Regions from separate parts of the Bradyrhizobium sp. NDS-1 genome, predicted to be linked through region 2. Evidence: predicted binding sites of a transcription regulator. Region 2 holds the regulator's gene; each other region holds the start of a gene.
What was found. Region 2 encodes PhoB, which activates phosphate uptake and scavenging genes when phosphate is short. Its sites were predicted from a motif close to TGTCATNNANCTGTCAT; they were not measured.
Positions count from the first base shown of each region.

Region 1: a site for PhoB is predicted at 2,397-2,413, ahead of RX330_RS13505 (UDP-2,3-diacylglucosamine diphosphatase). Genes of this name have one in related genera too.
Region 3: a site for PhoB is predicted at 2,772-2,788, ahead of RX330_RS13660 (YbhN family protein). Genes of this name have one in related genera too.

Region 1 is NZ_CP136628.1:2,918,915-2,923,242, forward strand. Features, by position in the region: gene RX330_RS13495 (PAS domain S-box protein) at 1-998, opposite strand, end outside; gene thiD (bifunctional hydroxymethylpyrimidine kinase/phosphomethylpyrimidine kinase) at 1,343-2,143, shown strand; gene RX330_RS13505 (UDP-2,3-diacylglucosamine diphosphatase) at 2,437-3,249, shown strand; gene RX330_RS13510 (glycosyltransferase family 4 protein) at 3,263-4,306, shown strand.
Region 2 is NZ_CP136628.1:7,362,890-7,367,217, reverse strand. Features, by position in the region: gene pstA (phosphate ABC transporter permease PstA) at 1-21, shown strand, start outside; gene pstB (phosphate ABC transporter ATP-binding protein PstB) at 18-839, shown strand; gene phoU (phosphate signaling complex protein PhoU) at 851-1,567, shown strand; gene phoB (phosphate regulon transcriptional regulator PhoB) at 1,591-2,298, shown strand; gene RX330_RS34455 (GcrA family cell cycle regulator) at 2,528-3,040, opposite strand; gene RX330_RS34450 (aspartate aminotransferase family protein) at 3,498-4,328, shown strand, end outside.
Region 3 is NZ_CP136628.1:2,957,864-2,962,191, forward strand. Features, by position in the region: gene RX330_RS13655 (hypothetical protein) at 1-1,427, opposite strand, end outside; gene RX330_RS13660 (YbhN family protein) at 1,519-2,601, opposite strand; gene RX330_RS13665 (ferritin-like domain-containing protein) at 3,028-3,534, shown strand; gene RX330_RS13670 (EAL domain-containing protein) at 3,778-4,328, shown strand, end outside.

The DNA.
Region 1 (4,328 bases), 3.2 Mb from region 2:
AATGCGAGCAGCCGCTGCGTCAGCTCGGCGCCCCGTTCGCCCGACTGGCAGATGTCGTCGGCAAAGCGCCGCAGATCCGGCCGAGCCTTGAGCTGCTCGCTCAAGTGCTCGGCATTGCCGATGATGACGGTGAGCAGATTGTTGAAGTCGTGCGCGATGCCTCCGGAGAGCTGGCCGACCGTCTCCATCTTCTGCGCCTGCTGGAGCTGCTGCTCGGTCAGCTTGCGCGCAGTCAGGTCGTGGACGATGCCGACGAAGATCAATTCGCCGTCCTGCTGCGCCTGACCCACCGACAGGTCCATCGGGAAGGTCGATCCATCCTTGCGCAGGCCGACAGATTCGCCGCCGGTGGCGAAATGCCGCGTGGCATTGTCGGACGACGCGTCCGCCTCGGGCATCAGCATGCTGACGTTCCAGCCCATCACCTCCTCGGCAGAGTAGCCGAACAGGCGCTCGCAGGCCGGATTGAACAGCAGGATGCGATCCTGCGCGTCGAAAAGGATGACGCCGTCGACTGCAGTCTCGACGATCGCGGTGAGTCGCGCCACGCTGTCGCGCATCGCGCGTTGGGCATCGCTGACCTGCTGCAGCAGAAGCGTCGCGTCCCGGCTCTTGATCTCCTCTTCCTCGAGCGCGGCCTGGACTTGCCGCAGTTCGAATGGAGAGGGAATTGTCAGGATCTTCGGAAGCAGCGGCCAAAGCGCGGCGGCGGTGAAGACGGACGCGACCGCCGTGGCCGCCTTGACGATGCCCTCGATGCCGTAGATCGGAACCCAGAGCGTGTAAATCGACAGCACATGGGTCAGGCCGCAGGCCATGATGAAGACCGCGAATGCCCAGTAGACCCAGCCGAATTTGAGGTCGCGCCGCTTGGTGACGAGAATCGCGAGGGCAAACGGGATCGAGAAATAGGCGGCGGCAATGCAGGCGTCGGCAACGACGTGGAGCCAGATCAGCTGAGGCTCCCATAACAGGCAGATGCCGTGCGGCGAAAGCATGGACGAGTCGAGGAGACGTTCGAAAAAGGCCCACATCGTTCCACCCCAAGATTCCGTTCCAGGCAGCTGCGGGCCGGGCCGGCCCGCAGCATCGGTGAATGGTTCCACCACCTGACGTCTCACTCATCGGCGAAGCAGGTTCGCGACTATACCAAGGGTCCGGCGCGGTTGCATTTTCAAGCCCGCGCCATTGCGGGGCGTGGCCCGCAACATCCGCCTGATTCGGCGTGCGTGCCACGATATCGCGAATCACGGTCGGCCGCGGCCCGGCGCGCTTGCCGGTACTCCGCGGTCGCGCTAGGACAGGCCATGGCGGTGTTCGTATCCAGCAGACGTGTCCGGCGATGACGACCCCGGTCGCACTCACCATCGCCGGCTCCGATTCGAGCGGCGGCGCCGGCATCCAGGCCGACCTGAAGACCTTTGCCGCCCTCGGTGTCTATGGCGCTTCCGCCATCACGGCACTGACGGCGCAGAACACGCGCGGCGTCACCGGCATTCACGCCGTGCCTGCCGACTTCGTCACCGCGCAGATCGACGCGGTGTTCGCCGATCTCGAGGTCGGTGCGGTGAAGATCGGCATGGTGGCCCAGGTCGCCAGCATCGATGCGATCGCGGCGGCGCTTTCGCGCTGGAAGCCGCGGCATGTGGTGCTCGACCCCGTGATGGTGGCGACATCGGGGGACCGCCTGCTCGCGTCCGAAGCCGTCGACGCTCTGCGCACCGGGCTGATGCCGCTGGCGTCCGTGATCACGCCCAATCTGCCGGAGGCCGCGGCTCTGCTCGATGAGCCGATCGCGGCCAGCGAGGCTGAGATCGAAAAGCAGGGGCGACGCCTGCTGGCGCTCGGCTCCCGTGCGGTCCTGATCAAGGGCGGGCACGGCGAGGGCGCGGAGAGCACCGACTATCTCATCGATGCCGACACCACGATCGCGCTCGCCGCGCCCCGCGTTGCGACCCGCAACACGCATGGCACCGGCTGCTCGCTGTCGTCGGCGGTCGCGGCGGGCCTTGCCAAGGGCGAAGATCTGGAAAGCGCGGTGCGCAACGCCAAGGCCTGGATCAGCGCCGCGATCGGCGCAGCCGACCGCTTCAGCGTCGGCCACGGCCACGGCCCGATCCATCATTTCCACAAGTTCTACTGACGCAGGGCAACGCGTGAGCGCACGCCTCGTCCTTCGAGACGACCGCTTCGCTGTCTCCTCAGGATGAGGCTAGCAGCGCCGCGCCCATCGAAACTGCTGCCGCGCATTCGGTCCTCGTCCTGAGGACCCCGCCCGCGCTCAAGGGCACCCCGCCTGCCGCGCCATGTCGCCAGATTGTCGCATGCGACTGATATTCGCGGGGAGGGCGAGGCAAGGCGTGATTCGTATTTGAAGGTGCCTCAAGGGTTCAATCAGTCATCCCCCTGTCACGGGACATTGTTACAGGCTGGCGCATGGGAAGTTACGATGTGAGTGACGAGAGCCCGGAGCGGCGCTTTCGCACGTTGTTCATCTCCGACGTTCATCTCGGAGCCCGCGGTTCTCAAGCCGATCTTCTGCTCGACTTCCTGCGCTACCACGATGCCGATACCATCTATCTCGTCGGCGACATCGTCGACGGTTGGGCGCTGAAATCGAGCTGGCACTGGCCGCAATCGCACAATGACCTCGTCCAGAAGCTGCTGCGCAAGGCGCGCAAGGGCGCCAAGGTCGTCTACATCCCCGGCAATCACGACGAGTTCCTGCGCAATTACTACGGCACGCATTTCGGCGGCATCGACGTGGTCGAGAACACCGTCCACACCGGCGCGGACGGCAAGCGTTATCTCGTCATCCACGGCGACATCTTCGATCTCGTGGTGCAGAACGCGCGCTGGCTCGCTCATCTGGGCGACAAGGCCTACGACTTCGCGATCCAGATGAATCGCTTCGTCAACTTCTTCCGCCGCCTGTTCGGCGTGCGCTATTGGTCGCTGTCGCAATGGGCCAAGCAGAAGGTCAAGAACGCCGTCAACTATATCGGGGCGTTCGAGCAGGCGCTGGCCGCAGAGGCGCGGCGTCACGACGCCGACGGCGTGATCTGCGGCCACATCCACTACGCCGTGATCCGCGACGAGGCCGGCATCCGCTACATGAACTGCGGCGACTGGGTCGAGAGCTGCACCGCGCTGGTCGAGCACGACGACGGCCATTTCGAGATCATCACCTGGGCGGATCATTTGCAGAAGCCGGCAGCCGTGCCGCAGGTCGCGGCAAGAGCCGCATGATAAGGGCAGCCTGATGCGCATCCTGGTCGCGACCGACGCCTGGCACCCGCAAGTCAACGGTGTGGTTCGGACGCTGACCAAGCTCGCCGACGCCGGCAAAAGCCTCGGCGTCGAGTTCGCGTTCCTGACGCCGCAATCCTTCCGCACCTTTGCGATGCCGAGCTATCGCGACGTGCGGCTGGCGATGCCGCGCCCGGCGCGGATCGCGGAGCTGATCGAGGAAGCGCGGCCCGACAGCATCCACATCGCGACGGAAGGGCCGATCGGCCTGATGGTCCGCCGCTATTGCCGCCAGCGCAGGCTGCCGTTCACGACCAGCTTCCACACCCGCTTTCCCGAATATGTCCGCGCCCGCGTGCCAGTTCCGGGCTCGCTGATCTGGCGAGCGCTGCGCCGTTTCCACAGCGCCAGCCGCGCCGTGATGGCAGCCACGCCTGCGCTCGCCCGCGAACTGACGGAGCGCGGCTTCGACAATGTCGTGCTTTGGCCCCGCGGGGTCGACACCGATGTGTTCCATCCCCGCGCCATCGACCTCTGCCTGCCGGCGCCGGTGTTCCTGTCGGTCGGGCGCGTGGCGGTGGAGAAGAATCTCGAGGCCTTTCTCGGGCTCGATCTGCCCGGCACCAAGGTGATCGTCGGCGACGGGCCGGCGCGCGTGGCCTTGGAAGAGGCCTATCCCGATGCGATCTTCCTCGGCGAGAAGCATGGCGAGGCGTTGGCGGAAATCTATGCTGCGGCTGACGTCTTCGTGTTTCCGAGCAAGACCGACACGTTCGGCCTGGTCCTGCTGGAGGCGCTGGCAAGCGGCCTGCCGGTTGCGGCCTTCCCGGTGAAGGGCCCGCGCGACGTGATCGGCGATGCCCCGGTCGGGGCCCTGGATCACGACCTGCGCAACGCCTGTTTCGCGGCGCTCGATGTCTCCCGGCAGGACTGTGTCGCGTTCGCTGCCAATTACACCTGGGAAGCCTCGGCGAGGGTTTTCGTCGACGGCATCAGGGCGGTGGGAGCCGTGCTGCCCGGCCGGAATGGTGCGGAACAGCCCCGCTTCGTCGCCTGACCGCTCAAAATCCTCTCGCGGA
Region 2 (4,328 bases):
GCCGAGAGGACTGCAAAATGAGTGAAATGTCTGTTTCCGTGAGCGCGCCGACCGTTCATCCCGGCTCGCAGCCGCTGCCCGAGGCACCCGCCAAGGTCACCGCGCGCAACCTCAACTTCTACTACGGCGAGCACCATGCGCTGAAGAACATCAATCTGGCGCTCGGCACCAACCGCGTCACGGCCTTCATCGGCCCGTCCGGTTGCGGCAAGTCGACCCTGCTGCGCATCTTCAACCGGATGTATGATCTCTATCCGGGCCAGCGCGCTACCGGCCAGCTGATGCTCGACCAGACCAACATCCTCGACCCCAGGCTCGACCTCAATCTTCTGCGCGCCCGGGTCGGCATGGTGTTCCAGAAGCCGACGCCGTTCCCGATGACGATCTACGAGAACATCGCGTTCGGCATCCGTCTCTACGAGAAGATCTCGAAGTCCGAGATGGACGGCCGCGTCGAGAAGGCGCTGCGCGGCGGCGCGCTGTGGAACGAGGTCAAGGACAAGCTCAACGCCTCCGGCCTGTCGCTCTCCGGCGGCCAGCAGCAGCGCCTGTGCATTGCCCGCACCGTCGCGGTGCGGCCCGAAGTGATCCTGTTCGACGAGCCCTGCTCGGCGCTCGACCCGATCTCGACCGCCAAGGTCGAGGAACTGATCCAGGAACTGTCCGAGAACTACACGATCGCAATCGTCACCCACAACATGCAGCAGGCGGCGCGCGTCTCCGACAAGACCGCCTTCATGTATCTCGGCGAGCTGATCGAGTTCGACGACACCAGCAAGATCTTCACGTCGCCGACCGACCGGCGCACGCAGGATTACATCACCGGCCGGTTCGGCTGAGGAGACGGGACATGGGTACTGAACATACCGCAAAGGCTTTCGACACCGACCTCCAGGAGCTCACCCGACTGGTCGCCGAGATGGGCGGCATCGCCGAGCGCATGATCGTCGAATCCGTCGACGCGCTGATCCGCCGCGACGTCGCGCTCGGCCAGCGCGTCGTCACCATCGACACCGAACTCGACGCGCTGCAGAAGAAGATCGAGGAGCGCGCCGTGCTCACCATCGCCCGCCGTCAGCCGATGGCGGTCGATCTGCGCGAGATCGTCGGCGCCATGCGCGTTGCGACCGACCTCGAGCGCATCGGCGACCTCGCCAAGAACATGGGCAAGCGCGTCGCCGCGCTGGAGACGGATTTCCATCCGCTGAAACTGTTCCGTGGCCTGGAGCACATGACCGACCTCGTGCAGCAGCAGGTCAAGTCGGTGCTGGACGCCTACGCCGCGCACGATCTGCCGGCGGCGATGGCGGTGTGGAAGGGCGACGAGGAAGTCGACGCGATCTGCACCTCGCTGTTCCGCGAGCTCCTCACCTACATGATGGAGGATCCGCGCAACATCTCGTTCTGCATCCATCTGATGTTCTGCGCCAAGAACATCGAGCGGATCGGCGACCACGCCACCAACATCGCCGAGACCGTGTTCTACATGATCGAGGGCCAGGCGATCACCGACAAGCGGCCGAAGGGGGACATGACCAACTTCGCCACGACGATCCCGAATAGCTGAAGACCTCAAGGAGCGACGACACCATGGGCGCACGCATTATGGTGGTTGAGGACGAGGAAGCTCTCACCGAGCTTCTTCGCTACAACCTCGAAGGCGACGGCTATGACGTCGAGACGGTCATGCGCGGCGACGACGCCGACACCCGCCTCAAGGAGCACATTCCCGACCTGATCGTGCTCGACTGGATGCTGCCCGGCCTGTCAGGCATCGAGCTGTGCCGCCGCCTGCGCACCCGTCCCGAGACCAAGCAACTGCCGATCATCATGCTCACCGCGCGCGGCGAGGAGAGCGAGCGCGTACGTGGCCTTGCGACCGGCGCCGACGACTACATCGTGAAGCCGTTCTCCGTGCCGGAGCTCCTGGCGCGCGTGAAGGGCCTCCTGCGGCGCGCCAGTCCCGAGCGGCTAGCCACCGTGCTCGCCTATGGCGACATCGAGCTCGACCGCGACAAGCGCCGCGTGGCGCGCTCGGGCCGGCCGATCGATCTCGGACCGACCGAATACCGGCTGCTGGAGTTCTTCCTGGAGCATCCCGGCCGCGTGTTCTCGCGCGAGCAGCTGCTCGACAGCGTCTGGGGCCGCGACATCTACATCGACGAGCGCACCGTCGACGTCCATATCGGCCGCCTGCGCAAGCTGCTCAATCTCGGCCGCGAGCAGGACCCGATCCGCACCGTCCGCGGCGCGGGCTATGCGCTCGATGATCGCTTCGCGAAGGCGGAGCAGACGTAAGGGGTTCTGGGAAATTCTGGCGACACACTCAGTGTCGTCCCGGACAAGCGAAGCGCTGATCCGGGACCCATAACCACAGGGCGTGGTTTGGCGAAGACTCGGAGTGACCGTCTAGCGCAACATCTGCGCCCTGTGGTTATGGCTCCCCGCGTTCGCGGGGACGACACCGAGTTGGTTGAGGCGCCGTCGCGCTACGGCAGCCGTCGTTGCAGTCAGCAAATCAGCTAACTTACCGCGTGCTCGGCTTGGCCGGTGCACGACGGCGGTCCGCTGCGGGCTGATACGCCACGCGCGAGTGCTGGGCGCAATAGGGCAGGCCGGAGAGCGCCTTGCCGCCGCAGAAGAAGAAATCCGGGCTCGAGGGATCGCCGACCGGCCAGTGGCAGGTCGCCTCGTTCAGCTCCAGCAGCGACAGCCGCTGGCTCATCGGCACCACGTTGTCGTAGGTGACCGGTTCGGCCTCCACTTCGACCTCGAAGGCCTGCGCCAGCGCGGTGTTGCCGCGCGCAATGGGGCGGGTCACCCGCATCATGTGCTGCGCGGGACGCGCCTTGCGCGGCCGGGGTGCTGCCGATGAAGGGCTTTTGGCACGGCCGGACAGACCGAGCCTGTGCACTTTGCCGATCACGGCATTGCGGGTCACATTGCCGAGCTCTGCTGCGATCTGGCTGGCCGAAAGTCCGGCCTCCCAGAACTTTTTCAGCTGCTCGACGCGATCATCGGACCAGGTCAAAACCGTCATTGCACCCTTTCCCTCGCTGCCGGCCAACCATCCTGGGGCCTTGCAGCGAATGCCTAAGCCTTCAAAAACCCGTGTCGTCAGAATCCCTTAAGGCTCGCCGGGCGCGCCACTGACGCCCGAACGTTTACGCCGGTACATGAGGACTCTTGGGATCAGAACCGCTGCACGAGATGTCGTATCTGACAATCCAAACGCTACAATATGGCGTGACTCCCGCGCAAGAGTCCGCCGACTCGCTTCCACATGTTCCGTGGTGAAAACCCGCGAAATCGGCACCGCAAGACTACGGATTCAGCGTTTCCCGAGGCTTTCCCAGCGGCATTGACACCCGTCTTGCCAGGCATAAGATAGTCGCGCGTGCCGCCCTTAAAAGGCGGCACGTTTCGTTTTCCGGGCCGGTCGATGGTGCGTTGCCCAATGCGCGCGTCACACCGTCCGCAACATTCAAGTGGCCGTCATGACTAACAGCGCAGCGCCGCATTTGCTCCCCGTTTTCGCCAGGGCCGACCTCGGTTTCGAACGCGGCGAAGGCTGCTGGCTGATCGCGACCAATGGCGAGCGCTATCTCGATTTCACCTCGGGCGTCGCCGTGAATGCGCTCGGCCATTGCCACCCGCATCTAACCAAGGCGCTGCAGGAGCAGGCGACGAAGCTGTGGCACATGTCGAACCTGTTCCAGAGCCCGGACGGCGAGAAGCTCGCCGTGCGCCTGTGCAACGAGAGCTTCGCGGACTTCGTGTTCTTCTGCAATTCCGGCGCCGAAGCGCTGGAGGGCGTGATCAAGCTGGTCCGCCATCATCACTTCTCCAAGGGCCATCCCGAGCGCTACCGCATCATCACCTTCGAAGGCGCCTTCCATGGCCGCACCCTGGCGACCCTCGCAGCGACCGGCTCTGCGAAATATCTCGAAGGTTTCGGCCCGCCGATGGATGGTTTCGACCAGGTCCCGCATGGTGACCTCGACGCCGTCAAGAAGGCGATCGGGCCCGACACCGCCGGCATCCTGATCGAGCCGATCCAGGGCGAGGGCGGCGTGCGCGCCGCGACGCCGGCCTTCCTCAAGGCGCTGCGCCAGCTCTGCGACGACAAGGGCCTGCTGCTCGCCTTCGACGAGGTGCAGACCGGCATGGGCCGCACGGGAGATCTCTTCGCCTATCGCCGCACCGGCGTCACACCCGACGTGATGTCGCTGGCCAAGGCGCTCGGCGGCGGCTTCCCGATCGGCGCGGTGCTGGCGACGGCGGAAGCGGCTTCCGGCATGGGACCCGGTTCGCACGGCTCGACCTTC
Region 3 (4,328 bases), 3.2 Mb from region 2:
TTCAGCTGCGGCAGAAATTCAGTGTCGACGAAGGTCGAGACGCGGGCAAGGCGCTGTGGGTCGGCGTTGAACGACGGATGGATGTCGAAGCCGGCCCGACCGCCGCGGCAGGGCACGCCGCCGTCGGCGAGCGCTGGGTTGGCATAGGAGACATAGACCACGTGCGAGAGGTCGCCGTCGACCAGGGGCTTCAGCGCCTCGCGCAGCTTGACGAAATTCTGCGGCAGCTCGCGCGCCAGCGCATCACGGGAATCGTCGACGCTCGCCATTACCCCGGAGCGGCGGAACAGCGTGCGCTCGGTCGGGGTCTCGACGATCACGTCGGCGACGAGACCGGAGAAATAGACGTCGTTGGCACCCACCGAGAGCAGCACCAGGTCGAGTGTGCGGTCGGGCTGGCGCTTCTTCGCCGCGGTGAGCGCTTCGCGCAGCTCGGCGACCTGGGCGTTCACGCTGGTGTTGCAGACGCCGGTCTTGCCGGGCGGGCACTCGCGGGCTCGCTGCGAGCCTAGCAGCCCGTCGCCGATGCTGGCGCCGGTGCAGGCGAGCGGCAGGTAGGTCACGGCGATATGGGTGTAACGCACGGCGAGCGCCAGCGCGGTGCGCGTCTGGTAGCTGTACAGCGAGCGGTGGCAGGGCGCGTTGAACCAGAGCGCGCTGTAGCGTTGCCAGTTGGCAAGCGTATCCGGCGCCTCGCAGGCGCGGCCGCCCTTGAAGCCCTGGCGGCTCGGCCGGTAATATTGCGCACCGGCGGTGCCGAGGTAGGAGCGGAAGCAGAAGCCTTCGTCGGACAGCGCCAGCGGACGGTCCGGATTGCCTTCGCCCGAGGCGATGCTGTCCCCGAGGCCGGCGACGAAAATGTCGCGGACCTGGATCTCGGTCTGGACGCGCTGGGTCGGATCGGAGCCGGAGGAGACGTCGACGGTTGCGACCGTCTGCTTGCCGTAGCGGACGCGCAGGTTGATCGGCTCGGCGCAGTCGAAGGTCGATTGTTGCGGGCCGTCGCCGTCGTCGAACGACCAGGCGCAGGTGGCGCCGACCGGCACCGCGCCAACGAGGCGCACGGTGACCGGGTGGTCGATCGGGGTGAGGTAGTTTTCCTTGGTGTTGTCGCGGGTGCAGGGCTGGTTGACCCGGCCCTGGAGGTCGATGCAGAGGCGGTTGACCATGTTGCGGGCCCAGCCGCGGCCTTCGCTCTGGAGCTCCAGCGATTGTTCGGCGGCCAGGATGTTGCGGTTGCGCGCGTTCTCGACATGGAGCAGGAAGTCGCGCTCCTCGCGGAACAGCCGGAAACGGTTGCGCACCTCCCAGCTGATCTGCAGGGCGCCGGCGTCCTGAGCGACGGCGCGCTCGGGCAGCAGGGCGACCAGAATCGCCGCAAGCAGCAGGGCGCCTGCGGAAAGGGAACGAAGGGGGCGAGGGATCATGGCCCGCGTGTTCAACGGCAAAGTTGAGGCGGAAATAAGAGAGGATCGCTCCCCCGCCTGCAACCTTTGTCTCACGGGTTCGAGGATCCGCCTACCGCTTGCCGGCCTGCCGCAGCGCCCGTTCACGCTCCATCCCGGCCACCTGCTTGGGCAGATTGGCCTGGGCGCAGGCCTCCGCCAGCCGCCGCCGCTCCTGCCAGGGGGCGACCACGTTCATCCAGAGCTCGCGCGTGCCCATGATGGAGATGGCGAGGCCGAACGGGATCACGAAATAGAGGATGCGGAACACCAGCAGCGTCGCCAGAAGCTCCTCGCGGCCGAACTGGGGCAGCGCCACCAGCATGGCGGCATCGAACACGCCGATCGACCCGGGCGCATGGCTGGCAAAGCCGATCAGCGTCGCCAGGATGAACACCACGGCAAGCGACATGAAGTCGATCGGCGGATTGGCAGGCATCAGCAGATACATTGCCAGCGCGCAGAAGCCGAGATCGACCACGCCGATCAGGATCTGCACCAGGGTCAGCGGCGCCGAGGGCAGCACCACCTTCCAGCCCTTCTGGCCGAGCTCCCGCCGCTTCTCGCCCATGCACAGCCAGACCAGATATGCGCCGATCGAGGCAAGGCCGCCGAGGGCGATCAGCCGGTTGATCGACGGGGGAAGCTGATCCATCGAGGACGCCGCATCCGGATGGATGGCCAGGCCGATCGAGAGCACGAAGATGTTACCGAGCCAGAAGGTCAGGCCCGACAGGAAACAGATCTTGGCGACGTCGATCGCGTTCAGCCCGTAATCCGAATAGATCCGGAAACGGATCGCGCCGCCGGTGAAGACGGTGGCGCCGATATTGTGACCGATCGAATAGGACGTGAAGCTGGAGAGCGCCGCGATGCGATAGGGCACGTGCTTCTTGCCGATCGTTCGCAGTGCGAAATAGTCGTAGAAGGTCAGCGTGCAGAACGCGAAGAAAACGCAGACTGCCGCGAGCCCGATGCTCCCGCGGGGAATCTCGGTCAACGCGGTCAGGATGACCCCGGTATCGATGCCCTTGAGGGTCCGCACCAGCGTGGTGATCGCGAAGGCGATGATGAAGATGCTCGCGGCGACTCCGAGCCGTCGCCAGCCGATCCATCTCTTGAAGCCGCGCTTCAGCGCGGTCAGCAGTCCGTGCATTCATCCTCCCGGCGGGGGGCAAGACCGACCGGGCCAGGCATTGGCCAATCGGGTGCGATGATGGCCATAGGCAGGCATCGATCGCTAGGCATGATCCGGCTCATTTAAGGCAAAAACACCGGCTTGTGCAGCCCTTGACAACAATAGGTTCTGCGCAGGACCGGCCATTTTGTCATACGCGGTTCACATCGGAAGGCGCGTTAAGCATATGAGTCGTGAAACCGCCCGGCTCGTGCGTTTCGAATGTTGAGATGATCTCAGATCCCGGCTTGGTCCGCATTGCTTCAGCGCAAGCCATACGGGCTTTTTTGGAACGTCGCTGCCGCGCGCTCGTTGTGCCTCATCAGCAACCGAACATGGCGGAATAAGCGGCTTTTCGTGCAGGCCGCTGCCGTGTTGTTCCAGAGAAACCGAGAGGACGGAACGATGGGACTGTTCACAAAAGACATCAAGACCATGAACGACCTGTTCGTGCACCAGCTCCAGGACATCTATTATGCCGAGCAGCAACTGACCAAGGCGCTGCCGAAAATGGCAAGCAAGGCCACCGATCCGCAGCTAAAACAGGGCTTTTTGACGCACCTCGAGGAAACCAAGCAGCACGTCGCTCGGCTCGAGGAGGTCTTCAAGATGCATGGCGTTCCCGTGAAGGCGGTCGACTGCCCGGCGATCGACGGCATCATCGAGGAAGCCGACGAGACCGCCGGCGAGGTCGCGGACAAGGCGGTGCTCGATGCCGCGCTGATCAACGCGGCGCAGGCCGCCGAACATTATGAGATCGTACGCTACGGCAGCCTGATCGCATGGGCCAGGCAGCTCGGCCGCAACGACTGCGCCAGTGTGCTCGCCAAGACGCTCGAGGAAGAGAAGGCGACCGACATGAAGCTGACGAAACTCGCCGAGAGCAAGGTGAACCTGCGTGCGGCGAGCTAAGCTGGCTTGACGGGAATGGCGCCGCGCGGTCATCCGCGCGGCGCTTGCATGCCTGCACCGCATTCCGTCGTCCCCGAAGCGCGGCGTCGGGCCGTATGGCTGGCGCCTGTGCGCGCACACGCGGGGATGAACAATCCGAGTGAATGGACACATCTTCCGTTCACCATTGCCGCAACAGGCGCTTAGCCGGTTACCGACTGTCCACTTCTGTTGGTTGAAGTGCGGGTCCATAGGGGCCCGTGGATGTACCAAGTTCTCTACTGTCTTACCGAAGAGCACGATTTGCGGCTCGTCGCGCTTGGCGGCGCGGTGTGTCTGCTCGCCAGCGCGGCGGCGATCAGCCTGTTCCACCGGGCGCGCGCGACGCAGGGCACCGGGCGTCTGGCCTGGCTCGGCCTCGATGCCGCCGTCAGCGGATGCGGCATCTGGGCGACGCATTTCATCGCGATGCTCGCCTACGGGCCCGGAGGCGCGGGCGCCTACAACATTCCGGTGACGATCCTGTCGTTGATCTTCGCGATCTCCGTGACCTTCGTGGGGCTGAGCATCGCCGTATCGTCCTCGCGCGCCGTGTGGATCGTCCTCGGCGGCGCCATCGTCGGCGCCGGTGTTGCGGCGATGCATTACACCGGCATGGCGGCGCTGGAGATGCCTGCGCGGGTGGACTGGATCGGAAGCACGGTCGCCGTCTCGGTGCTTTCAGGAATCTTCTTTGCGGCACTTGCGCTGTTCGTGGCGGCGCGCCGCGACGACCTCGTCCACGCGCTGGCGGCGACGGCCCTGCTGACGGTCGC